3 regions of the Paraburkholderia sp. HP33-1 genome follow, and region 2 is predicted to be linked to each of the others. Evidence: riboswitches for the same ligand, from Rfam matches in the RefSeq annotation. Region 2 holds a riboswitch; each other region holds the start of a gene.

Region 1 (9,882 bases), 950 kb from region 2:
GGCCTGATACGCGTTCGCGAGATCGGCGTCGGTCTGCCATTGGCGCGAGTCGATCATCTCCTGCAGACCCGCGCCATACGCGCCGGGCCGCGCGCTGAACACGCGCCAGCCGGCGCGCTTTCGTGCTTCGGCCGGGTCCATGCCGCGCGCAATCAACGCATCGCGTTCACGCTGCACGCGCACACGAATCGGATTCAGCTCCGGCGGTTCGTCGAGTTCGGCAACCGCTTGCACGGCCGCATCGAACAGATGCATCACGTTCGCGAACGCATCGCGGAAAAAACCGGATACGCGCAACGTCACGTCGATACGCGGCCGATCGAACGCGTCGATCGGCATGATCTCGAAGTCCGTCACGCGATGGCTGCCCGGCGCCCATTTCGGACGCACGCCGAGCAACGCGAGCGCCTGCGCGATATCGTCGCCGCCGGTGCGCATCGTCGCGGTGCCCCAGACCGACAGGCCGATCGCGCGCGGATAATCGCCGTGCTCCTGCAGATGCCGCTCGATCAGCTGCTGCGCTGACTTCAAGCCGAGTGCCCACGCGGCTTGCGTCGGCACCGCGCGCGTGTCGACCGAATAGAAATTGCGGCCGGTGGGCAACACGTCGGGCCGTCCGCGCGACGGCGAACCGCTCGGACCTGGCGGCACGAAACGTCCTTCGAGGCCGCGCTTCAGTTGCGTCATTTCCTGCGGGCCGCATGCGTCGAGACGCGGCAGCACGTCGTCGCGCAGGCGCGCGATCACCTGTTGCGTCTGCGGCAGACTTTCGTCGGCTACGGCTACCGCTACGCCTGGCGAACGATCCGCATCATCGAGATCGACACCGCACACGCCACGCAACAACCCGGCCGCGAGCAACTCCAAACGCTCGCGCGTATCGCCGTAATGGCGCCACGGCACATCGCTGACCCGCTGCAATACGTCGGGACGCGGGCCGTCCCACGCGGCCGCCCAGTCGACGGTCAACGGATCGAACAGATGATCCATGCGCAGATCGCGCGTCAGCGCGTCGATCAGTCCCGCCCGGCGGCCCTGACCATCGCCGATCGGAAAGCGCCCGAGCGCGAGCAGCGTATCGCGCCGCTGCACGCCGCGCGGCGACTGCCCAAACGTATGCAGGCCATCGCGAATCTGCGCTTCCTTCAGCTCGCACAGCCATGCATCGACACGTGTAAGCAGCGCGTCTTCGTCGTCCTGTCCGCTCGGCGCCGCGAGACTCAGCTCTTCGTGCAGCCGATGCTCGACGATCGTCGTCAGAATCGTGCGGCGCAGCAGCTTCGCACGACGCGGATCGACCATCAATGCTTCGTAGTATTCGTCGACCTGGCGTTCGAGATCCTGCAACGGCCCATAGTTTTCGGCGCGTGTGAGCGGCGGCATCAGATGATCGACGATCACCGCCTGCGCGCGCCGCTTCGCCTGGCTGCCCTCGCCCGGATCGTTGACGATGAACGGATACAGATGCGGCATCGGCCCGAGAATCAGATCGGGCCAGCACGCGTCGCTCAACGCGACGCTTTTTCCGGGCAGCCATTCGAGATTGCCGTGCTTGCCGACATGCACGATCGCGTCGATGCCGAACTGATGGCGCAGCCAAAAATAGAACGCGAGATACGCATGCGGCGGCACGAGCTCCGCGTCGTGATAGCTCGCGTAGTCGCCTTGCTCGCGCGAGCGCGAAGGCTGAATGCCGACAAACACCTGCCCGCAGCGCCAGCCGGCGATCATGAAGCGGCCGCGCCGCAGCGTCGGGTCCTGTTCGGGCCTGCCCCAGCGCGCGTTCAACGTGTCGCGCACGCTCGCCGGCAAGGCGTTGAAAGGCGCGAGATAGTCGTCGAGCGCGAGGCTTTGCAGGGCTGGACGCAGATCGCGCACCACGGGATCGTTGGTCACGCCCTCGGTCAGCCTGCTCAACAACGCATCGCCGTTTTCGGGCAATTCGCCGATCCGGTAGCCTTCATCGCGCAGCATCGACAGAATGCCGACCACCGACGCCGGCGTATCGAGCCCCACGCCGTTGCCGATGCGCCCTTCGCTCATCGGGTAGTTCGCGAGGATCAGTGCGACTTTCTTGTCGGCGTTATCGAGCGAACGCAGACGGCACCAGCGGCGGCTCAGCTCGGCGAGAAAACGCACCCGTTCGAGGTCGGGCTGATAGCGGACCACGTCGACCTGGGTATGCGCACAGCGATACGCGAGCCCCTTGAAGCTGATCGCGCGCGTGATGATGCGGCCGTCCACTTCGGGCAGCGCGATATGCATGGCAATGTCGCGCGAATTGAGACCATGGTTGTCCTTGAGCCAATCTTCGCGATTGCCGCCGCTCAGGATCACCTGAAACACCGGCGCGTCGCCGGCGAGCGCGAGCGGCTCGGGGTCGTCGATCGCGGACGCGGCGAACGCGGTCGTGTTCAGCACGAGCGCGACACCATGCTGCGCGCACAGCGACTGTACGACGTCGCGGCTCATTGCGTCCTTCAACGACGTGATCGCAAGCGGCAGCGGGTTGAGCCCTTGTGTTTCGAGCGCGTCGATCAACGCATCGAAGACCGCGGTATTGGCGGCCTGCAGATGCGCCTTGTAGAACAGGATCGCGACGACCGGCGCGTCCTGCCGCCAGCGCGCCTGCCAGTCGGCGACGGTGGGCGTATCGCGCTCGGGGTGATACAGCGAAGCGGCCGGCAACGCGCGCGGCGGCTCGGGCTCGCGTCCCCAGTCGAACGCGCGATACGCGATGCAGCGCAAGAACGCCTCGGCGTTCTGCGCTCCGCCTTCGCGCAGATAGCGCCACAGCTGCTGGCATAGCTCGGCGCTCGCGGTGCTGCGCGCAAGCAGGTTCGGGTCTTCCTGCAGGTCGCCGGAAAACATCGCGAGTGTCTGCTGTTTGCGCTGCGCGAGCGCGACCACCTGCTCGATGCCGTACGGCCAATAGGTTTCGCCGCCAAGATGATCGACCACGACGACGCGCGCGTGCTGCAACACGTCGTCGATATAGAAATCAACCGAGGCCGGTTGACGCAGATACGTGACGTTCGCGAGCCGCACGCTCGGGAAGCCGTCGCCGAGACGCGGCACCACGCTCGCAAGCAGCGACAGCGTGGTGTCGGCGGAACTGAGCACGACGATATCGGCGGGCTGCTGATCGATGCGGATCACGCCCTGTGTATCGTCGACGAAGCCGCCCGGCGTCGTGCGCAGCAGATGCATGCTGGTGCGCCCGTTATGCTGTCGCGATCGACGTTGCGCCGAGCGCCGCGTCGAACGCCTGTTGCAGCGCGTGCTGGTCGAGGTCCTCGCCGATCAGCACGAAGCGGCTCAACGCGCCTTCGCCATTTTCGCCCGCCTGCCAGCGCCGGTCGAAGTAGCTGTCGAAGCGCCGCCCCACGCCCTGGATCACGAGACGCATCGCCGCGCCAGGCAGCGCGGCGAAGCCTTTGACACGGTAAATCGTGTGGTTTTCGACGAGCGTCTGCAAGGCGGCGAGCGCCGCGTCGCGCGACGGCACCGAAGCCTGCACGACGACCGAATCGAATTCGTCGTGGTGGTGATCGGGGTCGTCGGCGGAACCGTGGTGGTCGTGACGCAGGTGAATCGTCTCTTCCGACGCCGCTTCGAGCCCCAGCAGCGTATGCAGATCGAGCTGTCCCTGGTGCGCGCGCACGATCTTCACCTGCGGCGGAATTTCTTCGCGGATCGCAGCTTCCACTTCACGCTGCTGCGCAGCGTCGATCAGATCGGTCTTGTTCAGAATCACCAGATCGGCCGCCGACAACTGGTCTTCGAATAGTTCGTGCAGCGGCGACTCGTGATCGAGATTCGGATCGGCCTTGCGCTGCGCATCGACGGCGACCGGGTTGTCGGCGAACTGGCCGCTCGCGGCGGCCGGGCCGTCCACCACCGTCACCACCGCATCGACCGTGAAGCCGTTGCGGATCTGCAGCCAGTTGAACGCCTGAACGAGCGGCTTCGGCAATGCGAGCCCCGACGTTTCGATCAGCACGTGATCGAGTTCATCGCGTCGCTCAGCGAGCTTTTCCATGACCGGGAAAAACTCTTCCTGCACGGTGCAGCACAGGCAACCGTTCGCGAGTTCATACAGTTGCCCTTCGGTCTCGACGCCGTTTTCATCGCAACCGATGCCGCAGCCCTTGAGGATTTCCCCGTCGATGCCGAGTTCGCCGAACTCGTTGACGATGACCGCGATGCGCTTGCCGCCCGCATGCTGAAGAATGTGCCGCAGCAGCGTAGTTTTGCCGCTGCCGAGAAAGCCCGTGACGATCGTGACGGGAATCTTGCGCAATTGAGTTTGCATCGTGAGGTCCATCCCTTGGCGCTGCACCGGCATGCCGTAAAGTCCACCCGTGCGTGTGCATCGGCTGGCGAAAGGCGCGAATGAAGCACGCGCACCACTGCCAGTGACCACAAAACACGGGGACGAACCACGGTATTGCCGAGACAACGGAAATACAGAAAGCGGAAGTGAGGTCATGAACGCGCCGCCGCATCCCCGCGGCATTCGTTCTGCTTCTTCGGGCCGGTATCCGGGCTGGCGAAAGCGCCGCTTCCCCTTCCCGGCCGAGTGGTTTCTCGACCAGTGGTGATATGTCGACGCGACCTTGCGCGGGGACATCGAAGCCGGCACTGCGGCGCCCGGCTATCGAGCCGGAACCGCTTTCGCTTACCGTTGCGGGGACAGCACAGGTTAGCCGCTCCAGAGCAGATGGCTCCCTGTTTCCCGTTTAACTGCATGCGCACGAACGCGCACGCGGGCACCCAAAGTGCGTGCGAGTGTAGGCCCGCGGCCCTGCGCAGTCAAGGAACGCAGGGTGCCGGAAAGCACCGCCGACGCTTATCCGGCAAGGCGCCATGTGCTATCGTATGCGCGCGTTTGGTGCCCGCACATGCGCTCGCGTGTGCAGTTAAACGGGAAACAGGCAGCGCTTTACGCGTTCAACCTGTGCTGTCCCCGCAACGGTAAGCGACCTGCGGCGCGCGATTCGATCCTGCCTTCGATTCCGACGTGCCGCGCATGCGTTTTTTGATGCCACTGTCCCGCGCAAACGGGAACGGGAAGGCGAAGCGCGTGAGGTCGCCAGCCCGGATACCGGCCAGACGCGGAGGCGGCGCCGGATGCATCCGTGCATCGAGTTGCGCCGCCGGCCGCTGGAATCCGCGGGGAACGGATGTGAAGGCGTTCAAGCGCGACATCGCGCGTTTCGTGGCGTTTTTTCTGGTGAATTCGCCGCGAGCCGCGCGTGGGCGCGCCCGATTTCGCAGTACCGCATGACCTCTATCTCGACCACCGCGCACGCTGTCGCGCGCCGCTTCTCTTCTCCCCCCACAGCATGGCGCGCGCCATGCACGCCGCGATGACGCGCGCCTGGCTGATCGGCGCCGGGCCCGGCGACGTCGAGCTGATGACGCTGAAGGCTACCCGCGCGCTCGCCCAGGCGGACGTCGTGCTCGTCGACGATCTGGTGAATCCCGAGGTGCTGCAGTTCGCGCGCGCCGACGCGCAAGTCGTGTACGTCGGCAAGCGCGGCGGCCATCCGTCGACGCCGCAAGCGGATATCGTCGCGCAAATGCTCGAGCATCTGCACGCGGGGCGCAGCGTTGCGCGGCTCAAAGGTGGCGATCCGTTCGTGTTCGGCCGCGGCGGCGAAGAGTTGCAGGCGCTGCAGGCCGCGGGTATCGACGCCGACGTGATCAACGGCATCACGGCCGGCATCGCCGCGCCGGCGACGCTCGGCATTGCGGTCACGCATCGCGACTACGCGCAGGGCGTCGTGTTCGTCACGGGCCACGGCGCCGGCAGCGGTGAGCCCGACTGGGCCGCGCTCGCCGCGACGCGCATGACGCTTGTGATCTATATGGGCATGCGGCGGCTCGGCGACATCGCCGACGCGTTGCTCGCCGCCGGCATGTCTGCCGATATGCCCTGCGCGGCGATCGAATCGGCGACGCGGCCCGAGCAGCGTCACGTGCTTACGCCGCTGCGCGAGTTTGCCGATGCCGTCACGCGAGCGCGGCTCGGCTCGCCGGCGATCGTCGTGATCGGCCGCGTGGCGTCGCTCGCGCTTGCGCGTGATGCGGCCCAACGCGACGCACGCTCGATGAAAACGCTGAGCGTCGGCATCGGTTGCCGCTTGCACAGCGAAGCCGCTGATATCGAAACTGCCGTGCGCGCAGCGCTCGGATCGAATGACTTCGCGCAGATCCGCACCATCGCGACGATCGACACCAAAGTCAACGAAGCAGGCCTGCTCGAATTCTGCTCACGCCATCAGCTACCGCTGCAACTGTTCAGCCGCGAGCAGATCGCCGCCGTACCGGTCGCGTCGCCGTCGGTGGCCGCGCATGCGCATCTCGGCGTCGACGGTGTGTGCGAGCCGTGCGCGCTGTTGGCCGCAGGAGCGTCAAACACCGCGACAACCGCGCAACATGCACGTCTCGTCGTACGCAAGACCGCGCACGGCGGCGTCACCGTGGCGATCGCAGCGGCGAACCACGCCGCGCCCCCATTCCATCCCGCCCCTCAAGACCAGGACCCCCGATGAAAACCGATACCGAATCGCATCAACGCATGACCGAACGCCGCCGCGAAGGCCACGAAAAGAAACAGGCCAGCGCGACCGTCGAAAAAGGCCTGCTGATCGTCAACACCGGCACCGGCAAGGGCAAGAGCACGGCCGCGTTCGGCATGGCCGTGCGCGTGCTCGGCCACGGCATGCGGCTCGGCGTCGTGCAGTTCATCAAGGGCGCGCTGCATACGTCCGAGCGCGACTTCCTTGGCGCAATCGCGCAATGCGATTTCGTGACGATGGGCGACGGCTACACCTGGAACACGCAGAACCGCGAGGCCGACATGGCGACCGCGCGCAAGGGCTGGAACGAAGCGCGACGGATGATCGAAAGCGGCGATTACCAGATGGTGATCCTCGACGAGCTGAACACCGTGCTCAAGTACGAATACCTGCCGCTCGACGAAGTGCTCGCCGTGATCAACGCCCGTGCGCCGATGCTGCACGTCGTCGTGACCGGCCGTCACGCGCCCGACGCGCTGATCGAAGCCGCCGACCTCGTCACCGAAATGCGCGCGATCAAGCATCCGTATCGCGAGCAGGGCGTGAAGGCGCAGCGCGGCGTGGAGTTCTGAGCGATGTCAGCGTGCCCCGCGCTGTTCATCAGCGCGCCCGCGTCGGGACAAGGCAAGACCACGATCACAGCTGGGCTCGCGCGCTATCACCGGCGGCTCGGACGGCGGGTGCGCGTGTTCAAGACCGGCCCGGATTTTCTCGATCCGATGATTCTCGCGCGCGCGAGCGGCGCGCCGGTGCTGTCGCTCGATCTGTGGATGGTCGGCGAAAGCGCGTGCCGTAACCTGCTCGCGCAGGCCGCGCAGGAGGCTGATCTGATCCTGATCGAGGGCGTGATGGGCCTGTTCGACGGCACGCCGAGCAGCGCCGATCTCGCGGCCGCCTTCGGCGTGCCCGTCCTCGCGGTCATTTCCGCGCAGGCGATGGCACAGACGTTCGGCGCGCTCGCCTTCGGCCTCGCGCGCTTTCGGCCGCAACTGCCATTTCATGGCGTGCTCGCGAACCGCGTCGGTTCGGCGCGGCACGCGCAGATGCTGCAGGAAGCACTGCCGCCTGAGATGCGCTGGTGCGGCCACATTGCGGCGAGCGACGAGATCACGCTGCCCGACCGCCACCTCGGATTGCACCAGGCCGACGAAATCGACGATCTCGAAGCGCGCCTCGAACGTGCGGCCGACACGCTCGCCTCGACCGCGCTCGCCGAGCTACCGGCGCCGGTCGATTTCGGTGCGCCCGTACCCGCAGCGTTGCCGCGTCTGCTCGAAGGCAAGCACATCGCGATCGCACGCGACGCCGCCTTCTCGTTCATCTATCCGGCCAACCTCGCGCTACTCGAAGCGCTCGGCGCGCGGCTCAGCTATTTCTCGCCGCTCGCCGACGAACCCGTGCCCGACGACGCGCACGCGCTCTATCTGCCGGGCGGCTATCCCGAGTTGCACGCGGCGGCGCTCGCGGGCAACGCAAACAGCGCCGCGGCGATCCGCGCGCACGTCGAAGCGGACAAACCGCTCGTCGCCGAATGCGGGGGTATGCTCTATCTGCTGGAGACGCTGACCAACAAGCAAGGCACGAGCACGCCGATGCTCGGTCTGCTGCCCGGTCACGCGACGATGCAAACGCGCTTCACGTCGCTCGGCATGCAGCAGATCGACGGCCCGCACGGAACGCTGACCGGCCACACGTTTCACTACTCGAAGCTCGCCACACCGCTCGCGCCGCAAAGCTTCGCCACGCGCGCGCACAGTGACGCGCCCGGCGAAGCGATTTTCCGCGTCGGCTCGATTGTGGCAACCTATATGCACGCTTACTGGCCCTCCAACCCGGCCTTCACGGCCGCCCTCTTTCATGGCGAAGCCTTTTGACGACTCCGAGCGCGACGCGGTCTATCGCGCGATTTACGAACGCCGCGACATGCGTCACTTCGTGCCCGATCCGGTCGATCCCGCGGTGCTGCGGAGGCTGCTCGACGCGGCGCATCACGCGCCGAGCGTCGGCTTCATGCAGCCCTGGCGCATCGTGCGCATCACCGATGCGGCACTGCGCACGGGCTTGCGCGACATCGTCGAACGCGAACGGCTCGCGACCGCCGACGCGCTCGGCAAGCGCCGCGACGAGTTCATGAAACTGAAGGTGGAAGGCATGCGCGAATGCGCGGAGCTGCTCGTGATCGCGCTGATGGACGGCCGCGAGCGTCACGTCTTCGGCCGCCGCACGTTGCCGGAGATGGACCTCGCGTCGGTTGCGTGCGCGATCCAGAACATGTGGCTCGCCGCGCGCGCGGAGGGACTCGGGCTCGGCTGGGTGTCGCTATTCGATGTCGACGCGGTGCATCAGCTTCTGGGCATGCCGGAAGGCGCGCGGCCGGTTGCGATCCTGTGCCTCGGTCACGTCGACGCGTTCTATAGCGAGCCGATGCTGGAAACGGAGCGCTGGGCGAGCCGTCTGCCGCTCGCCGATTGCGTGTTCGAAAACCGCTGGCCGCGGGACGAGCCAGCGCAGAAATAGCGCATACACGCGGACCGCCCCCGCGCTTCGTATCAGCGCTGCAGCGGCTTCATCGACTCGACGTTCGGCACGCCGCTCGCCTGGTCAACGCTGAACTTCACGCGCCAATCGGCCGGCGGGTCGAACGGCAGCTTCGCGAGCGCGGTTTTCACGAGCAAGGGCTGCGCATGCAGCGGGTCCGCGTCGCGATCGAAAAACACCGCGCTGACCTTGTAGCGTTCGGTGCCGCTCCCGTAGTCGAAGAAGCGCAACGTCAGCGCGTGCTGATACTCGCGTCCCAACAGCAGCGCGCCAAGACCGTCGCCGCCCGCGCCGCAATCGGGGGGCGCGCAATCCTCGCCGCCAACGCCGATCGACGCCGGCCGCGTGCTATACGCCATCGACAGCAGATAGTGCGCGGGCTTGCCCGCCGTATCGACGAACCCGTGTTTCGCCAGCTCCTCGCGCAGCAGCTTTTCGGCTTGCGGATGGTCGGCGCTGTCGTCCTGCGGCTGCGTGCGCGCGAACGAGTAGGTCTGCTCGCCTTGCAGCGCAACGGCGTGGTCGGCGCCGTTACCGGACACGCTGTGTACGTCGGCACTCAGGTTCGCACAACCGGTGAGGCTCGCCGCAGCCATCGCGGCACAGAGGTGAGCGATCTTTGCCATTGCTGTTTTCTCTCCAGTACATCGAATACGTCAAAGGCGCGTCAGGCGCTCCCCGCGCTCGATTCGTCGAGCTGGGCGTGGTCGAGCGCGGGCAGCAGGATCGTGACGGCCGTACCCTCACCGGGCGCGCT
Region 2 (9,882 bases):
CGCGCGTTACTACGGCGTGCCGCACATTCCGATCGACAAGACCACCTGCGAAGGCGCGTACGATCAACCGTACGAGTGGCCGGCCGCGCGCGTGTCGCACAAGATCGTCGAGTTGCCGGTGCCGATCGGCTTCTGGCGCTCGGTCGGCCACTCGCATCAGGCGTTCTTCACCGAGAGCTTCACCGATGAAGCCGCGGCGGCGGCCGGCCAGGACCCGATTGCGTTTCGCGCGATGTTGCTCGCAGAGCATCCGCGTCATCTGGCGGTCCTCAAGCGTGTCGAGGCGATGTCGGATTGGGGCCGTCCGCTCAAGCCCGCCGCCGATGGCGCGCGCTGCGCGCGCGGCGTCGCATTGCACGAGGCGTTCGGCAGCGTCGTCGCGCAGGTCGCGGAGGTGTCGATCGGGGCGGACCGGCAGATTCGCGTGCATCGCGTGGTGTGCGTGATCGATTGCGGTTTGCCGGTGAATCCGAATCTGATCCGTCAGCAGATGGAAAGCGGCATCGTGTTTGGGCTGTCGAGCGCTTTGCAGAACGAGATCACGATCGTCAACGGCCAGGTGCAGCAGAAGAACTTCGTGGATTTTCCGGTCGTGCGGATGAACGTGTGCCCGGCGATCGAAGTCGGCATCATGCCGAGCCAGCTGCATCCGCAAGGTGTCGGCGAACCGGGCGTGCCGCCGGTCGCGCCGGCGGTGGGCAATGCGGTGTTCGCGCTGACGGGGCAGCGATTGCGCACGCTGCCCTTGCGGCTTGCGTGACGGATGGCGCGACGATTCAGGAGGCAAGCATGGCAGTACTGAATATCAACGGAGGCAAGGTGCAGGTCAATGCCGATCCGGACATGCCGCTGCTCTGGGTACTGCGCTGCGAACTCGGCATGACCGGCACGAAATTCGGCTGCGGAGTCGGCATCTGCGGCGCGTGCACGATCAATCTCGATGATGTCGCGGTCTTTGCTTGTCAGACGCCGATGTCGAGCCTGCATACGCAAAAGATCACGACGATCGAGGGTCTGCAGGGACGCGAGGCGCAGGCGCTGAAGGCCGCGTGGATCGAACTCGATGTGGTGCAGTGCGGCTATTGCCAGAGCGCGCAATTGATGGCGGCTTGCGCACTGCTGAAGCGCAAGCCTGATCCGACCGATGCCGACATCGACGAGGCGATGACGCCGGTGATGTGCCGTTGCGGCACGTACCCGCGGGTCCGGGCGGCGATCCATCTGGCGGCGGCGAAGGGGCGCAAGAGCTAGGCGACGCCGCCCTGCCGCCCCTGGCCGAACTCAATTCGCCGACAATCAGTGCGCGGTCACGGCGATCCGGACGTCGCGGCTGTCGGCGCTCCCGCCTTCGCTGAGGTCCTGGCCGCGACAGGCGTGGCCTTCAACTGCGGTGGCGTTTCCCCCGGCGTGCTCTGACCACCCACCTCCCACCCGCCGCCAAGCGACAGGAACAGATTGACCTGATCGACCGCCACCTGGCCCTCCGCCGCCGCAAGCTGCGACTTCGCGGCCGTCAGCGTGCGCGTCGCGTCGAGATCGGAGATGAACGACTCGCGCCCGGCGCGATACAGCCGGTGTGTTTCATCCGCCGATTTCGCTGCTGATTTCAGCGCCGCGCGCAGCGCTTCGGCACGCGCGAAGTCGGACGCGTAGGTCGCGAGACTGGTCTCGGTTTCACGCAGCGCGGTCAGCACCACGCCGTCGAAATGCGCGAGCGCCACCTGGCTCGACGCTTCGGCTTCGTGCACCCGTTGGCGCGCGCCGTTGGTCGGGAAGGTCCAGCTGATCAGCGGACCGAAAGCCCAACGCGCCGTCGGCTGCGTGGGAATGTCTTCGAGAACGCCGGTGAAGCCCGCCGACGCGCCGATGCTGACGCTCGGATAGAGCGCCCCGGTCGCGACGCCGATGCGCGCCGTCGACGCCGCGAGCTGACGCTCGGCTTCGTGCACGTCCGGGCGGCGCCGGAGCAGCGCGGCGCCGTCGCCGACCGGAATCGGCTGGCGGATTTGCGGCAACCGATCGCACGCGAGCACGGCCGGCGGCAGTTGGGACGGCGACTGCGCGAGCAGCATCGCGAGGCGGTATTGCGCGATCTTGCGGCGCGCGGTGTAGCGCGGAACGTCGGCCCTCAAATTCTCGATCTGGGTCTGGCCGCTCGTGACGGCGGTCTGGTTGCCGCGGCCCGCGTCGCGCAGACGGCGCGACAGGTCCACGCGCTCAGTCTGCAACGCGAGCGATTGTTCGGCGATGCGCAGTTCCTCGGCCGCCGAGCATTGCTCGACGTACGAGCGCACCACATCCGCCACGACGGTGATGCGCGCAAGGTCGCCCGCGGCTTCCACGGCCTCGGTGTCCGCCGCCGCCGCTTCGACGCCGCGGCGCAGCTTGCCGAACAGATCGATTTCGTAGGAGATGCTGATGCCCATGTCGCCTTCGTTGGCGACGGGCAGTTTCTCGAACAGCAGGAATTGCTCGGCCGATTCCTGCGCGCGCTCGATCGCCACCGAGGCCTCGCCCGAGAAGCCGCCCTGTGCCCGCGCAATGCTGAGCGCCTCGCGCGAGCGCGCGAGATTCGCGGCCGCGACGCGCAGGTCGGTATTCGATTTCAGCGCCTGCTCGACCAGACCATTCAGCACCGGATCGTCGTACAGCTTCCACCAGACGGTCGGCACATTGAGGGTCGACGTCAGTTTGGGATCGGCGCCCTCGATCGGTCCGTTCGCGAGCGGCGCATTGACGAGCGCCTGTTTCGGCAGCGTGTAGTTCGGGCCGACGTTGATGCAGCCGTTCAGCGCGACAGTGAGCGGCAATAACGGCAGCAGTGGCAGCAGCGGCAAGCGCGGCGCCAGCGAGCATATGGTGCGCACGAGCTTCATTGCGACGCGCCCGACGGTGCGGTAGCCGGAGCCACGGACGAACCCGGCGCCACCGGCGCAGCCGAAGCAGGAACCGAGCCCGGCGCCTCGCCCCTGCCCGACACGGCTCGGGTCCTGACCGGCGACAGACCACGCACCGACACCGTCGCGGTACGCCCCGCGATCAGGCGGAAATCAGCGGGCACTTCATCGAGCGCGACGCGCACCGGAATGCGCTGCGCGAGCCGCACCCAGCTGAACGCCGGGTTCACGTTCGGCAGCAGATTCGCGCTTTGCGTACGGTCGCGGTCTTCGATACCGGCGACGATGCTCTGCACGTGCCCTCGCAGCGGCTTCGGCTCTCCCATCACGACGATGTCGACCGGCTGGCCGATGTCGATGCCGCGCAGCTTGGTTTCCTCGAAGTAGCCGTCCACGCGGAATGAATGCATGTCGACCACCGCGACCACCGCGCGGCCCGCCGCGACGTATTCGCCGGTGCGCGGTGCGCGGTCGTTCAGATAGCCGTCGACCGGACTCTTGATCGTCGAGCGTTCGAGGTTCAGCTTCGCGGTGTCGATCGCGACTATGGCATCGGCGAGCGCGGCTTCGCCCGCGTCGACGCGCGAGCGGCTTTCTTCGAGCACTTCGACAGCGACGAGGTTGCCGAGCTGACGGTTGCGCGCATATTCGCGGCGCGCCTGGTCGAGCGTCGCGCGGCGCTGCTGCGCCGTTGCCTCGGCCTGACGCAATGCGAGCGTGTAGCGCGCCTGATCGATCTTGAACAGCACCTGGCCCTGCTGGACCTGCTGGTTGTCCACGACCTCGACCGACGAAATCAGTCCCGACACGTCGGGCGCGACCTGGATCACGTCGGCTCGCACGTGCCCGTCGCGGGTCCACGGTGCGAACATGTAGTAGTTGACGAGTTGCCACAGCACGTATGCCGCGACCACCACGACGACCAGGGTCAGCAGGATCTGACCGACGGAGAACCAGGTTTTTTTCACGTTATTAGCTTGTGCGAAACGACGACGACAAGGCCCAGCACCAGCACATAGATGCCGAGATCGAAGATGGAGCGATGCCAGACGAAGCGGTAAAAACCGACGTAGGCGAACACGGTGCGAATGCCGAGGTTGATCAGATACGCGACAAACATCAGGACCAGCACGGAGGGCACGAACACGCCGAAAATATCGATTTCACCGATCATCGCGGGAACTGGGAAAGGGGTGGAACGGGTTGCGGAAACGGGCGCACAGACAGGTTCATCACGCGGCGGCCTCCGGTTCGGTCGGCGTTGGTTTCGTGAGGGTCGCCGGAAACAGCGAAAGACGCAAGCCGACCAGCGCGTGCAGCGCGTCGCGCAACTGGCGCGCCGAGGCCGGCGAGCTCTCGGTCGGCGCCGCGGCGTTCGCGAGGCCCTGCGCGGTGACGCGCGCGATTGCCGCGTCGATTGACGGCATCAGGGTGTCCGGCATCGGCTCGCGGCGGCGCCGAGCGACGCAGCTCTCGTAGTATGTACGCACTCCATCTAGAGCATGGTCGATCGCGGCGGGCGCTTCGCCGCCGAGCTTGCGCGTGAGGCGACGCAGATCGAGCGCGTTGAACGCGATGCGCAGATCGCGGAAGCTCTCGATCGACGGATGACGGTTGTCGTCAGTGGCGGCAAGGCGCGGGATCAGCTGCATCAGCCGGTCGAGCATGCGCGCGGCAAGATTGCGCGGATCTTCGATCGGCCGCGTCGACGCGGTCAGCGCGACATCGGCCCAGCTCGATCGCAACAGGCGCGCCACGGCGAGCTCGGCGCCGAACGGGCGCGTCACGCGGGTCCACAGGTACGCGTACAGCAGGCCGGAGAGGCCCGCGAGATTGGCGTTCAGGAACGTCAGGAAGTTCGCGTCGTACGCGTCCTGAATGCTGATGAAGGTGGCCGTGTTCACCGCGACCAGCACCGTGACCATGTTGAATTGCGGGCGCGGAATCAGCGTGCCGACCAGAATGAACGGCACCGAGAACAGGATGACCAGCATTGGGAAGTCGTGCACCTTTGGCAGCACGACGAACAGATAGAGACCCGCGGCCACCACGGCAACGGCAGTCGCAACGAAGAAGCGGAACATGAATGGCGCAGGCTCGTCGAGCGCGGCGAAAAAGCAGCAGGCGACCGCCGCGAGCGTGACCGCGCTCGCGCCGTCGTTCCAGCCCGAGCTGATCCACAGCGCGCACGCGAGCACCACGGCCGCGCCCGCCGACACGGTCGCGAACAGCATCAGGCCGCGATCGTAGAAGCGCTCGGTGCCGCCGAGCCGCCAGTGACGAAAATGCGGCCGCCACGAACCTTCTTCGCGCGTGATGATGATGCGCAGCGAGCGGCAGTCCTGCCAGACGTCGATCGCTTGCCCCAGTCGCCACAGCGCGTTCGACAGCAACGCGCCGTCCCAATGCTGGAGGGCGGCGGCGGGCGGGCGCATCGCGGCAATGCGCTCGCGCAGCGCGTTGGCGGTTTCGTCCGCATGGTAGCGCTCGCTCGGCGCGGGCGGCGGCTGATTGAACCACTTGATCACGTCGTCGATCAGCGTCTGCAGTCCTTCGGGCCAGTGTTGCGGGCCGTTGTAATAGAGCGCGAGCAGCGGATCGGCGAGTGACGACATGATCGGCAGCAGCAACTGCATGCGGCCGCGTAGTTCATGCGCGCGCGCGAGCACGTCGGGCCGGGTGTGATCATAGGCGAGCTGGCTCAGCAAAAGCTCGAGACCGTTGATCGTGCTCGCGAGCCGCTGGCGCGCGCCCGAAATCGCCGAACTCGCGATGCGGCCCGACAGCGTTTCGGTCGCGTAGAACGCGGCGTCGAGAAACCATGCGTCAGTGCGCTCGATGATCGTCGGCGCGAGCCGGCTCGGAAACACCGCGCTGCCGACGATACTCGCGCAGACGATGCCCAGTATGATCTCCTCGGTCCGGCTCACGGCGAGATCGAAAATGCCGGTCGGATTCGTCACCGAGGGCAGCGCGATGATCGGCATCGTATAGGCGGCCAGCATGAACACGTAGCTGCGCGCGGTGCGATCCGACACCGCGAGGTAGAGCATCGTGCCGGTCCACATCGCCACGATCACGCTGAACAGGTAAGGCGATTCGACGAACGGCGGCACCAGCAGCACCGCGCCCGACGCGCCGAGCACGGTGCCCAGCGCACGATAGATCGCCTTTGAGCGGGTCGCGCCGACGAACGGGTTCGACACGATGTAGACGGTGGCCATCGCCCAGTACGGCCGCTGCAGGCTGCCCGCCAGGCCGATGTAGAGCGCGATCATGGCCGCGGTGAAAGTCTTGACCGAGAACAGCCAGTCGCGGAGAGTGGGATAGACCATAAACAGTTACGCTGAATCGGCGTTGTGCGGGGCGGTGCCTCGCGCGCCACGTTTGGTGGACTTGCGCGCCTTGACGGTGCCAAGCGATTTGCTGGCCGTTTTAGCCGCGGTTTTGCCGCTGGTCTGTTTGACTTTGCTTGCAAGCACCGTGCGTTTGGCGGGCTTGCGCTTTGCCGGTTGCGCGTGCACCGGCTGTGTGCGTGCGCTCGGCGTATCGCGTTCGCCGCTGGCTGGTTCGGCGCGTGCGGCGGCATCGGTCGTGAATGCGTCGAGCACCCGCAGCGCGGCTTCGAGATCGTCGCGCGATACGCCTTTGAGCGCTTGCGCGCGTAGCGTGACCAGCTCCTCTTCCATCTTCGCGGTGACGGCGCGGCCTTCGTCGGTCAGTGCGACGGTCTTGGCGCGGCGGTCTTCGGGATCTTCGTCGCGGCGCATCAGACCGGCCGCGCACAACTGGTCGAGCAGCCGCACGAGCGACGGCCCTTCGATGCCGATGTGATCGGCGAGCGTAACCTGGCGCACCGCCGAGCCGAGCCGGCTCGCGGTCAGAAGCGGCGTCGCGCACGCTTCCGATACGTTGAAGGCTGCGAGCACGCCATGACTCGTGCGTCGCCACTTTCTGGCGGCGACGACCAGCGTGCCGCTGACAGTGCGGCGCAGGGCATCGAGATTCGACATGGCTGGTATTGTATTTCCAAAAGATTCGTTAGCAAGCTATCGAATTGGAAATTCTTGTTGAACCAGCGGAGTCTGCGGCGCGAATGCGACAGTGGCGTTAAATCGGTGGCCGAGGAGGCAGGCTTACAGGTTCGTCGGGTGCGAGGTGGGTCGCGTTTTCATGAGTGTTTTGATGCATGTGATGCACTTGATTTATCTCGGCGAGAAGGATGGACGCACCGAGATCACCCTGACACCCGACGGCTCCGACAGGTTGCGGCTCGTGGCGTCGGGCGGGTAAAAGGCGTTTGCGTTCAGATGATGGCGGCCGGCCACCAGCTCCAGCCGCGTCGCGAGTGGCGTAATTCGACGACCGACAGCGGCGCGATCTCGATGCGACAGAACACGGCCGGCGATGCGCCGAGGGCATGCACGATTGCCGCTCGCAGAAGCGGCGCGTGGGTGATTGCGACGATGGTTCGACCGTGCGTCGAGGCTGCGAAGCCCGCTTCGTTGACGGCATTGCATGAACGCACGTCCGCCTGCTGCGCGTCGAGCCATTCTCCAAGCCGCCGCACGAGCTGACTGAACGATTCACCTCCGGGGGGCGGCGCGGCGTCCGGCTCGCGTGTCCAGGCGGCGAGTTCGTGGGGCGCTTCGTCGGCAATATCCGCGAGACGCCGGCCGCGCCATTTGCCGTAGTCGATATCCGCCAAGGCGTCGGCAGGCGTTGCGCTGAGACCGAGCGCCGCGGCGGTATCGCGCGCGCTGGCGGCGGGGCTGGTGAACACGGCGGCTTCGGCGGGAAGCGCGAGGCGTGTGCGGGCCGCTTCGGCTTCGGCACGGCCGCGCGCGTCGAGCGGATCGTCGGCGGGGAAGCGGCCTGCGCGCTGCGCGGCCGTTGCCGCATGGCTTACCAGTAATAGTCGTGTATCCATTCCTTGTCTTTACGCCGCGTTCGCGCTTGCCTGCATGGCTCCATCGGCTTGCGGCAGCTCACGCGGTGCGATGCAGCCCTCGCCGTCACGGAAGCTGCAGTTTAGCGCGTAGAATAGTGGCGCTGCGAAGTACGGAAGCCGGTGAGAGCCCGGCGCGGTCGCGCCACTGTAATCGGCATTGCAATCCAAAAGAGCCGAAAGCCAGACCTGAGCTTCGCACCATTCCTCTGCAATTGACTATCGGGGCGCGTTACCCCAGGAGATGTCCATCATGACCGAAGCTGTCTTCGATCCCGCCGCACAACCGGCGGCCCAGCCCACTCCCATTCCCTTGCGCGAACTGCTGCCGTGGGTCGTGTTCGGCGGTTTGCTGCTGTTGCTCGCGATTTACTTCGTTGGTGCGGAACAGGGCGCGACGTCGCTCGTGCCCGGCATGTTCGTGCATGAGTTCGTGCATGACGGCCGCCATCTGCTCGGCTTTCCCTGCCACTAACGGAGTTCGACATGGTAGGTAAGTTGTTGGTGCGCGGGATGCTCGTGGGCATCGTCGCGGGATTGCTCACGTTCGCGTTCGCGCGAATCGCCGGCGAACCGCAGGTCAATCAGGCCATTTCATTCGAAGAAAAAGCGGCCGCCGCACGCGGCGAGGCGCCCGAGCCCGAAATCGTGAGCCGTGAGACGCAAGCGGGCTTCGGCCTGCTGACCGGCGTGCTTGCCTACGGCGCGGCATTCGGCGGCCTGTTCTCACTGGTGTTTGCCTATGCGTATGGGCGCGCGGGAACGTTGAGCGTGCGCGCATTGTCCGCGTGGCTCGCGCTCGGCGCGTTCATCTCGCTCGTGATCGTCCCGAATATCAAGTATCCGGCCAATCCGCCGTCGGTCGGTGATCCGGAGACGATCGGCATGCGTACGGGCCTGTACTTTTTAATGATCGCGATTTCGCTCGTGACGATGGTGTTTTCGCTGAAAGTGCGTCGTCGCGCGGTGGCGAAGCTGGGCGCTTGGAACGGCTCGATCGTCGCGGCACTCGTGTACGTCGTGATCATCGCGGCAGTGCAACTGTCGATGCCGGTCATCAACGAAGTGCCGGCTGCGTTCCCGGCCGTGCTGCTGTGGAAGTTCCGCGTCGCCGCGATCGGCATGCAAGTGATCATGTGGACGACCATCGGGCTGGGGTTCGGCGCGATGGTCGAGCGCAGCGCTTTTATGCGTACGAATGCGCGTGTGGCGATGAAGTCCGTCTGAATATGAGGGTTATGCGCGGCCGCGAAAGCGGCCGCGTTTCGCGCGCAACGCGCGAGAATGGTTTTGCATCAAACACTTGGCGCGATTGTGGGGCGGTTATCCACAGGCTTGCGAACATTTTCTGTGGAAAAGCTGTCGGGCTCTCGATCGGCTCGTCGAGCGGGCGAATTCAATCGGAGGACTAACTAATCGAAGTTTTCTCCCGTCGCTGCTCAATTTTTAAGCTCTTCAACTTTTTAAAATAAATTGCGAGAAGGGTATTGACGGAGTGCGGGTCGCTCTCCATAATCTCGTTTCTCTGCTGCAGACGCAGCGACGCAAACGAAGCGGTGCCGGGTAGTTCAGGTGCGGCGGGTGGTGCGACCGATCTTTAAAAACTAACAGCCGATAAGTGTGGGCGCTTGATGCGGAGTGCGGCGGCGGATTCTGAGGAATCTGCTGCATGGCAAAAGTATCAGAAGCCTCACACAGTAATGAAAGGAAGGTTTGGTCATCGGAAGATGGCTGGACACTTCGTCAGTACGTTGAGTGAGCGACCGGGTTCGAGAGAGCCCGAAAACAGTAACAGGTTTGAACTGAAGAGTTTGATCCTGGCTCAGATTGAACGCTGGCGGCATGCCTTACACATGCAAGTCGAACGGCAGCACGGACTTCGGTCTGGTGGCGAGTGGCGAACGGGTGAGTAATACATCGGAACGTGTCCTGGAGTGGGGGATAGCCCGGCGAAAGCCGGATTAATACCGCATACGCTCTGAGGAGGAAAGCGGGGGATCGCAAGACCTCGCGCTGCAGGGGCGGCCGATGGCAGAT
Region 3 (9,882 bases), on a different contig from region 2:
ATCGCCGGGGGCGTCGCGAGCCGGCGCAGGCGGTTGGTGCGAACTGAGCCACGCACGCTCGGGTAGCGCAGCAAGCGCTGCATAAAAAAACGCCACGGCATCGTGGGATGCCGTGGCGTTTCTATTTGCGCTTGCGCATCACTTCATCTGCACCGACCCCGACACGTTGACCGTCACGGTCGACGTGCCGCCTTCGATTGGCATCGGCGCGCCCTTGGCGTCGGCACCCATCGCGCGCGCGCTCATCATCATCATCGGACGCGGCATCACGCCGCTGTGACTCACGTTGACCTCGCGGATCGAATAGCCGCTAAAGCCGAATGCCTGCGAGGACGACGCGGCCTGCTCGCGAAACGACTTGATCGCTTCGCCGCTGAGCCTTTGTTCCGCGGCGCGCTGCGCTTCCGGTGACAGCGAGAAGCGTACGTTGCCGACTTGCATGATCGATGCCATTTGTCCGGCAAGCTTCGATGCAGCCGCGAAGTCGCGCGATTCGAGCACGACTTCCGTACGGCCGCGCCACGTCGAGATGCGTCCGTCGCGGTCGGTCGATGGGAAGATCGAGAACGCGCCCGAGCGTGCCGTCACGCCGGCGACGCCGCGCGCTTTCTGCAACGCCGCATCGGCGCGTTCGTTCAGTGTCGACGTCAGCGACGACGGCTCGCTCGCTTCCTGCTCGTAAAACAGCGTGATTTCGACTTCGTCCTGCGGGACTTCCGCGCTCGCCTGCGCATTCAGCGACAGCACGCCCGCAGGCTGCGGCATCATGCTTTGCGCGCGAGCGAGAACCGGGTTCAGTGCAAGTGCGACAGGCGCGCCAAAGGCGAACGCGAGTGCGAGGGCCCGTGCGGTTTTTTTCGTCATGGCTGGACTCCTTGTTTGAACAGGTGGTGCACGTTCGACGCGCGCGCCGCGCGCTGACGCGATGTTTGACAGATGCGCTGGCGAAAGGGTATGGATGCCGTCGAGCAGTTAGGCCGAGCGATCGCGTTTCGGCAACCGATTAGGCGCGCGTGACCGAGGCTTGGTTCCCCAATTAGCGCATCGCCGCCGCACCGGAAATGATGGCCTGAGCGCGCTCACGACATGTGCCGCGCCGCGCGTTCGCCGTTAAACCAGCTGTTTAGTGATGAAGCGCCATTCGGCTTCCGTCACGGGCGTGATTGACAGACGGTTGCCTTTGGCTAGCACGCGCATATCCTCCAACTCGGCATGCTCGCGCAAGGCAGCAAGCGAAATCAGCGGAATTTTCTTTTTGAACACGACGTCGACGAGTAACCAGCGCGGCGTTTCCGGCGACGACTTCGCGTCGTAGTACGGACTCTTCTTATCGAACTGGGTCGGGTCTGGATAAGCGGTCGACGACACTTCCGCGATGCCCGCAATGCCGGGCTCCGGACAGCTCGAATGATAGAAGAGCACGCCGTCGCCGATCTGCATCACGTCGCGCATGAAGTTGCGCGCCTGATAGTTGCGCACGCCGGTCCACGGCAAGGTGCGATGCGGTGCGTTGGCGAGATCGTCGATGCTTGCCTCGTCCGGTTCGGACTTCATCAGCCAGTAGCGCATGAATCAGAGTGAGCGTGTGAGGTTGAACGAGGCACGGGAGGGGCAGGCGCGTGCAGAAAAGCCCTTGAAAAAGGCCCTCAAACGAAAAACGGCTGCCAAAGAAAAAACGGCACCGAACCGAAGTCCGGTGCCGTTCCAGATAAGGTCCCCGCCTTAGCCGCTAGGCCGGCATCCTGAACCGAGGGTTCAGAATTGGTCGCAGTTAGCAACACTTCGGGTACATCAGACAGAGTGACGCGCACGCCCGTGCTACAAATTTCCGCAACCGTGCACATGGCATTGGTTCAAGGAATATATGACCTTGGCGAACCAGGCAGGGAAGCAAACTAGTAAAGCTACAACACACCAACCTTTGAACACGCGACCGGTTCGACACCGGCCTGCTACTGCTTACTGCAAGCTGTACTGTTGAATCACAGTACCTAGCTGTTCGTTCATTTGCTGCATTGTACGCCGGATTTCTTCAGCGGGAAATGCTTCTCCGTGTCGCACGCTGCTTTGCAGCTTAAGCAGTTCCGATGCCAGTGACAGTGCAGCCATCACGGCAATGCGATCCGTGCCGCGCATGTTGCTGCCGCTGCGGATCTTCTTCATCTCGGCGTCGACGCGCGCGACCGCTTCGAGCAGCGCGCCTTCCGTTTCCGGCGAGCAGGCGAGACGATAAGGTACGTCGAGAATCGATACTTCGATCTGCTTGGTGGTCATGCGTTTTCTCCGTGGCGGCTTACGTCGCTTTCCGCTTCCTCGTGTTCGGGCTGGGCGGACTCGAGCAGATCGAGCTGGTTATCCGGTTCGCTGCTCGCGCGTGCGCGCGGCAATTTCTCGAGAATCGCATTCAGGCGCACCTGAGCGTCGTCGATCTTGGCGGACAGAGCGTCGCGTTCCGCCTGCAGTGCATTGCGCTCTTCGCGCAATTGCGCGAGCTCCGCGTGCGTTGCTTCTACTTCGGCACGCGTTTGCGCGAGTTGCTCTTCGAGCGCGAGCCGCGCTTCGTGGTGGCGCTGGCTGATCGCAATCAGCTTGCCGATATTCTGGGAGAGTGATTCGAGTTCGGTGAGCATGTGCTGCGTCCTCTAAAGACATCGCATTTTAGCGCGGAATATTACAGGTTCCGACAATTGTCTCGTTTCGAGACGTAACAGCATCGCTTCGTACGCGTTCGCTCCGTCTCATGTTGTCGACCATAAGATAAAAAACCGGACATCTATCGGACAATAATCTGCATTCAACAGAACGGATTGCGTACCGCCTGACCTTTCTTGACGCCCCGCGAGGCCGCTCCTAAACTTCCCGCACTCTGGTGCCCGCGCGCTTGTCGGTGCGGGCAGTTAAACGGGAAGCAGGGCGCGCGGTACCAAAACAGATGCGCGAACCTGTGCTGCTCCGCAACGGTAAGCGAGGGCATGTGCTGTGCTCATGCAGGTCGGTCCTGGTCGCAGGTTCGAAGTTCAACATGCGAGTGTGCCACTGCGCGTCACGCGTGGGAAGGCGGGATTGACGTGTCGTAGCCCGGATACCGGCCAGACATAAGGGACGTCCCCCCACGAAAACGTTAAACAAAGGGGCGCCTCGTGACGCGTCGGCCTGCGAGAATGCAGGCCGCGCACGCTATCCAAAGGAATGTCGTCCCATGCTGTCCCCTGTCGCGATAGAGACGCCGCGCCCGATGAACGCGAAACGCGCAGCGGCGATCTGGCTCGGGCTCGCGCTCGTCGCCGTAGCGGTGCTCGGCGCGTCCCTCGTGCTCGGCAGCGTGCCGCTCGCGCCATCGCGCGTGCTGGCGGCGCTCGTGCCTGCGCACACGTTTGGCGGCGCGGGCACCGACGATCTCGCCGGCGAAATCGTACGTACGTTGCGCTTGCCGCGCGCGCTCGCGGGCTTCGCGTGCGGCGCGTTGCTCGCGCTCGCCGGCGCGCTGCTGCAGGTGCTGCTGCGCAATCCGCTGGCCGAGCCGTATGTGCTCGGCGTGTCGGGCGGCGCGGCAAGCTTTGCGCTCGTCGCGATGATCGCGGGCGGCGCATGGTGGATCGTCGATGCGAGCGCGTTCGCGGGTGCGCTCGTGTCGATCCTGCTGGTGCTCGGTCTTGCGCGTCGCGAACTATGGCGCGGCGAGCCGCAGGACACATCGCCGCGTTTGCTGTTGACCGGCGTGGTGATCGCGGCGGGGTGGGGCGCGTTGATCACGCTGCTGCTCAATCTCGCGCCCGACAGCCGTCTGCGCGGCATGTTGTTCTGGCTCACCGGCGACCTCAACGGCGGGGCGCTACCGTGGACCGCGCTGATCGCGCTCGCGCTCGTGTTGCTCGCGATCGTGCCGGCCGCACCACGTCTGAACGTGCTGCTGCGTGGCGACGCGGCCGCACAGGCATTAGGCGTCGCGGTGATGCCGCTGCGTTTGCGCGTGTATCTGGTTGCCTCGCTCGCCGCGGCCGCGGCGGTGACGACCGCGGGCACGATCGGCTTCGTCGGTCTCGTCGTGCCGCACGTGCTACGGCTCGCGTTCGGCAACGATCAGCGCATGCTGCTGCCGGCGGCCGCGCTCGGCGGCGGTGTCGCAGTGATGGGCGCGGATCTGATCGCGCGTACCGCGATCGCGCCCGCGCAATTGCCGGTCGGCGTGATTACGTCGCTGGTCGGCGTGCCGGTCTTTCTATGGATGCTGCTCAGGCGCCGCCGATGATGCGAGCCCACGACAGCGCCACCTCTTCCGTGCTGAGCGCGCAACGCCTGACGTTGCGCGCCGGTGCGCGCACCTTGCTCGACGCGTTCACGCACACGTTCTACGCGGGCGAAATCTGGTGTATCGCCGGGCCGAACGGCGCGGGCAAGACGACCTTGCTGTCGACGCTGGCAGGCCTGTTGCAGCCGGCCTCGGGCCATGTCGAACTCGATGGCGCGCGCGTGGCCGACTGGCAACCGCTCCCGCTCGCACGGCGTCGCGCGCTGATGCCGCAAAGCGCGGCCGATGCGTTCAGCGCGAGTGTGCTCGACATCGTGCTGCTGAACCGCTTCCCGCATCTGGGCGGCTGGGGCTGGGAGCGTGACGAGGATCGCGCGGCCGCGCAAGCGGCGCTCGAACGACTCGGTCTCGCGGACTTCGCCGCGCGCGACGTGCTGTCGCTATCGGGCGGCGAGCGTCAGCGCGTCGCGCTCGCGGCCGTGCTGTGCCAGGACGCGCCGCTGTTGTTGCTCGACGAACCGTTGTCCCATCTCGACCTGCATCATCAGATCGACTGCCTCGAAGCACTCACGGCATGGACGCGCGAACCACGCCGTAGTGTGCTGTTCTCATGTCACGATCTGAATCTCGCGCGCCGCTTCGCGACGCACGCATTGCTGCTCGACGGCGCGGGCGGCGCGTATGCGGGTCCGGCGCGCGAGGTGCTGACGCCCGCGCTGACGAGCCGCGCGTTCGGCTATCCGCTGATCCTGATTCGCGATGGCGAGCACGAGGCGCTGATTCCCGCGCCGCGCCCGCGTCACGAATCGCCTGCCGGTCATGACATATAGTCAGGCTGATTATTGACTCTTATTTCCTGTTTCGATCACACCTATGACTCGCTTCCCACTCCCGGCCGGTTTGCCCGCGGTCGCTCCGCTCGATCAAACTCTGCGAGCCGAACTGCAACGGATCATCGATACGCGCACTAAACCGCCCGGCAGCCTCGGCCGGCTCGAAACCCTCGCGCTGCAGATGGGTTTGATCCAGCACACCACGCGTCCTACCGTCGAGCGTCCCGCGATGATCGTTTTCGCGGGCGATCACGGCATCGCCGCCGAAGGCGTGAGCCCATATCCGCAATCAGTGACCGCACAGATGGTCGCGAACTTCCTCGCAGGCGGAGCGGCGATCAACGCGCTGAGCCGCGTCGCGGGTCTCGAACTCGAAGTGGTCAACGCGGGTATCGCGACGCCCCTGCCGTCGACTGACGGGCTCGTCGACATTCCGGTCGGAGGCGGCACGCGCAACTTCGCGCACGAAGCCGCAATGACGCATGCCGAAGCGCTCGCCGCCATGCAGGCGGGCGCTGCGCGCGTGCGTCATCACGCGGCGCTCGGCACGAACGTGATCGGCTTCGGCGAGATGGGCATCGCGAACACGTCGGCGGCCGCGTGCCTGATGAGCCGCCTGTGCGGCGTGCCGATCGACGACTGCGTCGGCCGCGGCACCGGTCTCGACGACGCCGGGCTCGCGAGGAAGCGCAACGTGCTCGCGTCGGCGCTCGCACGCCATGCCGACGCACGCGCGCCGCTCGACGTACTCGCGACCTTTGGCGGCTTCGAGATCGCGATGATGGCGGGCGCGTATCTGGCGGCCGCCGAAGCGCGCATGACGATCCTCGTCGATGGCTTCATCGCGACGTCCGCGCTGCTGGTCGCCGATGCGTTCTCGCCCGAGGTGCGTGAGTACTGTGTGTTCGCGCATGCGTCGAACGAGGCGGGGCATCGGCGCATGCTCGATCATTTCGGTGCGCAGCCGCTGCTGTCGCTCGACATGCGGCTCGGCGAGGGTACGGGCGCCGCGCTCGCGGTGCCGCTGCTGCGCGCGGCGGTGGCTTTCGTCAACGAGATGGCGAGCTTCGATTCGGCGGGCGTCGCGGATCGCGAAGCGTGATGCACATGAGCACACGCTTCGCGAGAATGCGAACCCCGGCCCGTATCGCTGTGAACGCGCACCCGCCACGTCGATGAACCCGCTCGCGGAACTGCGCTACTTCTTCACCGCGCTCGGTTACTTCACGCGCGTGCCGGTGCCGCGCTGGGTCGGCTTCGAGCCGCATTACCTGAACGCGGCGGCGCGCTATTTTCCGCTCGTCGGCGTGTTGGTGGGCGGCTTCAGCGCGCTCGTCTATCTGGCCGCGCTGCGCGTGTTGCCGCCAGGCGTCGCGGTGTTGCTGTCGATGGCCGCATCGCTCATCGTGACGGGCGCATTTCACGAGGACGGTCTTGCCGATTGCATCGATGCGTTCGGTGGCGCATATACCCGCGATGATGCGCTGCGCATCATGCACGACTCGCGCATCGGTGCCTTCGGCGCCATCGCGCTCGTGATCGCCCTGGCGATCAAGTGGCAAACGCTCGCGGCGTTGCCGCCGCTGCGCGCCGCAAGTCTGATGATTGCCGCGCATGGCGCGAGCCGTGCCTGCGCGATCAGCTACCTGGCCACGCTCGATTACGTGCGCGCCGCAGGCAAGGCCCGGCCGGTCGCGCAGCGTCTGAGCGGGCAGGCGCTGCTGTGCGCCGCGCTGTTCGGGCTGCCGTGGCTGCTGTGGCCGAACGGCCCCGGCGCGCCCGACTGGCGTTTCGCCGCGCTCACGTGTGTCGTGCTGTTCGCGCTGCGCTTCGCGATCGGCCGTTATTTCGTCAGACGCATTGGCGGCTATACCGGTGACTGCCTCGGCTTCGCGCAACAGATCTTCGAATTGAGCATCTATCTGGTGGGGCTTGCATGGATATCGTCCTGATTCGACATCCCGCTGTCGCTCTCGAGGCGGGTGTCTGTTACGGCCATAGTGATGTCGCGTTGGCGGAGAGCGCCGAGGTATCGTCGAATGCGTTGGCGGTGAAGTTCGCGAACTTGCAGGTGCCGGCGCCGCGTGTGCTGATCACGAGTCCGCTCACGCGTTGCGCCGCGCTCGCGGCCGAGATCGCGAACGACTTCGGCTGCGTGGTCAGCCACGACGAGCGTCTGAAGGAGATGGATTTCGGTGCCTGGGAAGCGCAGCGCTGGGATGCGATCGATCGCGCGTTGCTCGACGACTGGGCCGCCAATTTCGAACATGCGCGCGCGCATGGCGGCGAGAGCGTCGCGCAATTCGTCGCGCGGGTGCGAGCGTGGTTCGATGCATTCGCGCAGACGCGCGAGCTGTCGCCCGCATATGTGGTCACGCACGCGGGCGTGATGCGCGCAATCGCGTCATGGGTGCTGGAGGTGCCGCTCGCGCGTTGCCTGCAGTGGTCGCTCGATATGACGGGGATCGTCTGGTTGCGGCGTAACGACGAAACATTGCAGTGGTCACTCGTGCGATGGAACGCGTGATCAGTCGGGTCATACGGAGAACTGATCGTTTCTTTGCGCGCGAGACACTGGATGTTACGGCGCGGGCTGCTTTCTGCGCGAACGCGCGAGTTCGAGGTCTTCGCACAGTTGCCGCGCGCCTTGCGCGATGCGCGGCGCGGGGCGGTTGATCAGATCGCCGTCGATTGCAAACAGGTTGTTGTTGGCGACTGCCGCGAGACCCGGCCACGCGCGCCACGTATCGAGTTGCGGCAGCGTCGTGTCGGGCCGCGTCGCACCGGGCGCGGCGGTGACGATCGCTTCCGGATTCGCGGCGAGCACCGCTTCGGTCGAGACCGTCGGCACGAGCGGCTGCAAGCCCGCGAACACGTTGCGGCCGCCGCACAGCGCGATCGCGTCGCTGATCATGTGCTCGCCGTTGAGCGTCATCAGCGGCCGGTCCCATACCTGGTAAAACACGCTGACGGATGGACGGCTCGCGTACTGCGCGCGTAGACGGGTGATGTCGTCGCGATAGGCGGCCGCCGCCGCGTCCGCGCTCGCCGACGTGCCGAGCAGCCGGCCGAGTCTCGTCAGCGACACGGCGACGTCGTCGAGGCGGCGCGGCTCGCTGAAAAAGAGCGGCACGTGAAGCTCGCGCAAGCGATCGAGCTGGCGCTGTGCATTGCCATGCCGCCACACCACGATCAGATCGGGTTTCAGCGCAACGATGCGTTCGAGGTCGAGCGCCTTGTTGTCGCCGACCCGCGGGAGTTGCTTCGCTTCGGGCGGATAGTCGCTGTACGACACCGCGCCGACCATCTTCGGGCCGCCGCCCGCGGCGTACAGCAATTCGGTGACATGCGGCGCGAGGCTGATCACGCGCTGCGCGGGCGCGGCGAGCGTGACGCTCGCGCCGCTGTCATCGGTGACGGTGATCGCGGCGAATCCGCTTAGCGAGTGCAGAGCGAGCGATGCGGCGCCGAACCAGAGGATGAAGCGGCGCGCGGGCGTGGCAAAGCGGATCATCGGGCGAGGGCGGGTCGGCAAGCGTTGAGCGGATTGGATGTGAAGAACCGTGCGTTAGCGCGTGCGCGCGGCGTCGATCGCGCGAACCGCCTGTTGCAGCTGCTGTTCGAAGCGGATCCACTCGGCTTCATCACCCGGCAGCCCGAAGCGCACGCTGGCCGACGGCACATCGAGCGATGGCGGAAAAAGCCGGGTCCACACGCCACGCTGCGCGAGCGCTTCGTGCAACGCGGCAGCGCGCGCGTCGTCGGTCCACGCGAACAGCGGCGTGCCGCGTGTCGCGAAACCGTGCGCATGCAATAGCGCGGCAAGCCGCGCGCTCTCGCTGATGAGCCTCTCACGCATCCGGGTTTGCCACTCGGTATCGGCGAGCGCGGCGCTCACTGCATGACGCGCGGGACCACTGACGGTCCACGCGCCCAACCTGTCGCGCAGCGCGGCGAGCAAGGCCGGCGCGCCCAGCACGAAACCCGCGCGCACCCCCGCCAGCCCGAAAAACTTGCCCGGCGAGCGCAACACAACGAGCCCGTCCAGATGCGTATGCGCCGCCAGCGACGCGACCCGCGCGGCCGGCAGGGTATCGGCGAACGCTTCGTCGACGAGCAGCGTACCGCCGCGCTCGCGCAGTTGCGCGTGCCAGTGCAGCAGCCTGGCGGCGTCGATATGCGCGGCGGTCGGATTGTTGGGATTGGCGATCGCGACATGCGTGAGCGTGACGGGCAGCGTGTCGAGCTGCACGTCGAGGGGCGCGACCTCGTGTCCGGCACGCGCGAACGAGGGCGCGTACTCGCCGTAGGTGAGCGGCGCGATGCCGACCGTCGCGGGCGGCAGCAGCAGGGGCAGCGCGCGAATCGCCGCCTGGCTGCCAGCGACCGGCAGCACGTGCGCGGCATCGGGCGCGCCGTAGTAGCGCGCGGCGCGTTCGGCGAAGCCGTCGCCCTCGTCGGGCAGACGGCGCCAGGCGTCGGCGGGGAGCGGCGGCACCGGATAGCCGTGCGGATTGATGCCGGTCGACAGATCGAGCCACTGCGCGTACGGAATGGCATAGCGCGTCGCCGCTTCGTGCAGGTTGCCGCCGTGCGCGATCGGGCCGCTTGCGGCGTTATCGCGAACCTGTATCCGGTCGGTCATACGCTCATCCCTACGCGCGTCGTGGCGCTCAGCCATGAACCGGCACGCTCAACAATGCCAGCACGATCAGCACGGCCAGCCAGAGAATCACCGTGCGCTCGACCAGCATCAACGCGGCGCCCACATGACGCGCTTCGGCGGGATGCCCGAAGCCT

Evidence for each region. Region 2 has a riboswitch for cobalamin ahead of L0U81_RS26085 (CbtB domain-containing protein). Riboswitches for the same ligand answer to the same signal wherever they lie in the genome.
Region 1: linked by a shared signal. The riboswitch ahead of cobW (cobalamin biosynthesis protein CobW) and the one ahead of L0U81_RS26085 (CbtB domain-containing protein) in region 2 are both predicted to bind cobalamin.
Region 3: linked by a shared signal. The riboswitch ahead of L0U81_RS03745 (FecCD family ABC transporter permease) and the one ahead of L0U81_RS26085 (CbtB domain-containing protein) in region 2 are both predicted to bind cobalamin.

The regions. Positions count from the first base shown of each region.
Region 1 covers NZ_JAJEJR010000002.1:1,275,951-1,285,832, forward strand. Annotated here, with positions in the region: gene cobN (cobaltochelatase subunit CobN) at 1-3,210, opposite strand, end outside; gene cobW (cobalamin biosynthesis protein CobW) at 3,224-4,315, opposite strand; cobalamin riboswitch at 4,519-4,795, opposite strand; cobalamin riboswitch at 4,876-5,130, shown strand; partial or broken gene cobA (uroporphyrinogen-III C-methyltransferase) at 5,373-6,098, shown strand; gene L0U81_RS33720 (cobalamin biosynthesis protein) at 6,117-6,560, shown strand; gene cobO (cob(I)yrinic acid a,c-diamide adenosyltransferase) at 6,557-7,159, shown strand; gene L0U81_RS21785 (cobyrinate a,c-diamide synthase) at 7,163-8,461, shown strand; gene bluB (5,6-dimethylbenzimidazole synthase) at 8,445-9,104, shown strand; gene L0U81_RS21795 (DUF4136 domain-containing protein) at 9,137-9,751, opposite strand; gene L0U81_RS21800 (CHASE2 domain-containing protein) at 9,793-9,882, opposite strand, start outside.
Region 2 covers NZ_JAJEJR010000002.1:2,228,784-2,238,665, reverse strand. Annotated here, with positions in the region: gene L0U81_RS26125 (xanthine dehydrogenase family protein molybdopterin-binding subunit) at 1-760, shown strand, start outside; gene L0U81_RS26120 ((2Fe-2S)-binding protein) at 790-1,251, shown strand; gene L0U81_RS26115 (efflux transporter outer membrane subunit) at 1,308-2,876, opposite strand; gene L0U81_RS26110 (efflux RND transporter periplasmic adaptor subunit) at 2,873-3,865, opposite strand; gene L0U81_RS26105 (DUF1656 domain-containing protein) at 3,862-4,071, opposite strand; gene L0U81_RS26100 (FUSC family protein) at 4,130-6,232, opposite strand; gene L0U81_RS26095 (MarR family winged helix-turn-helix transcriptional regulator) at 6,239-6,910, opposite strand; gene L0U81_RS26090 (histidine phosphatase family protein) at 7,204-7,827, opposite strand; cobalamin riboswitch at 7,910-8,058, shown strand; gene L0U81_RS26085 (CbtB domain-containing protein) at 8,099-8,320, shown strand; gene L0U81_RS26080 (CbtA family protein) at 8,332-9,072, shown strand; rRNA gene L0U81_RS26075 (16S ribosomal RNA) at 9,645-9,882, shown strand, end outside.
Region 3 covers NZ_JAJEJR010000001.1:811,802-821,683, forward strand. Annotated here, with positions in the region: gene lgt (prolipoprotein diacylglyceryl transferase) at 1-47, shown strand, start outside; gene L0U81_RS03720 (SIMPL domain-containing protein) at 139-864, opposite strand; gene L0U81_RS03725 (EVE domain-containing protein) at 1,111-1,569, opposite strand; RNA gene ssrS (6S RNA) at 1,711-1,892, opposite strand; gene L0U81_RS03735 (cell division protein ZapA) at 1,960-2,274, opposite strand; gene L0U81_RS03740 (ATPase) at 2,271-2,630, opposite strand; cobalamin riboswitch at 2,851-3,108, shown strand; gene L0U81_RS03745 (FecCD family ABC transporter permease) at 3,200-4,249, shown strand; gene L0U81_RS03750 (ABC transporter ATP-binding protein) at 4,246-5,079, shown strand; gene cobT (nicotinate-nucleotide--dimethylbenzimidazole phosphoribosyltransferase) at 5,123-6,184, shown strand; gene L0U81_RS03760 (adenosylcobinamide-GDP ribazoletransferase) at 6,258-7,034, shown strand; gene cobC (alpha-ribazole phosphatase) at 7,019-7,609, shown strand; gene L0U81_RS03770 (cobalamin-binding protein) at 7,664-8,596, opposite strand; gene cobD (threonine-phosphate decarboxylase CobD) at 8,651-9,727, opposite strand; gene cbiB (adenosylcobinamide-phosphate synthase CbiB) at 9,756-9,882, opposite strand, start outside.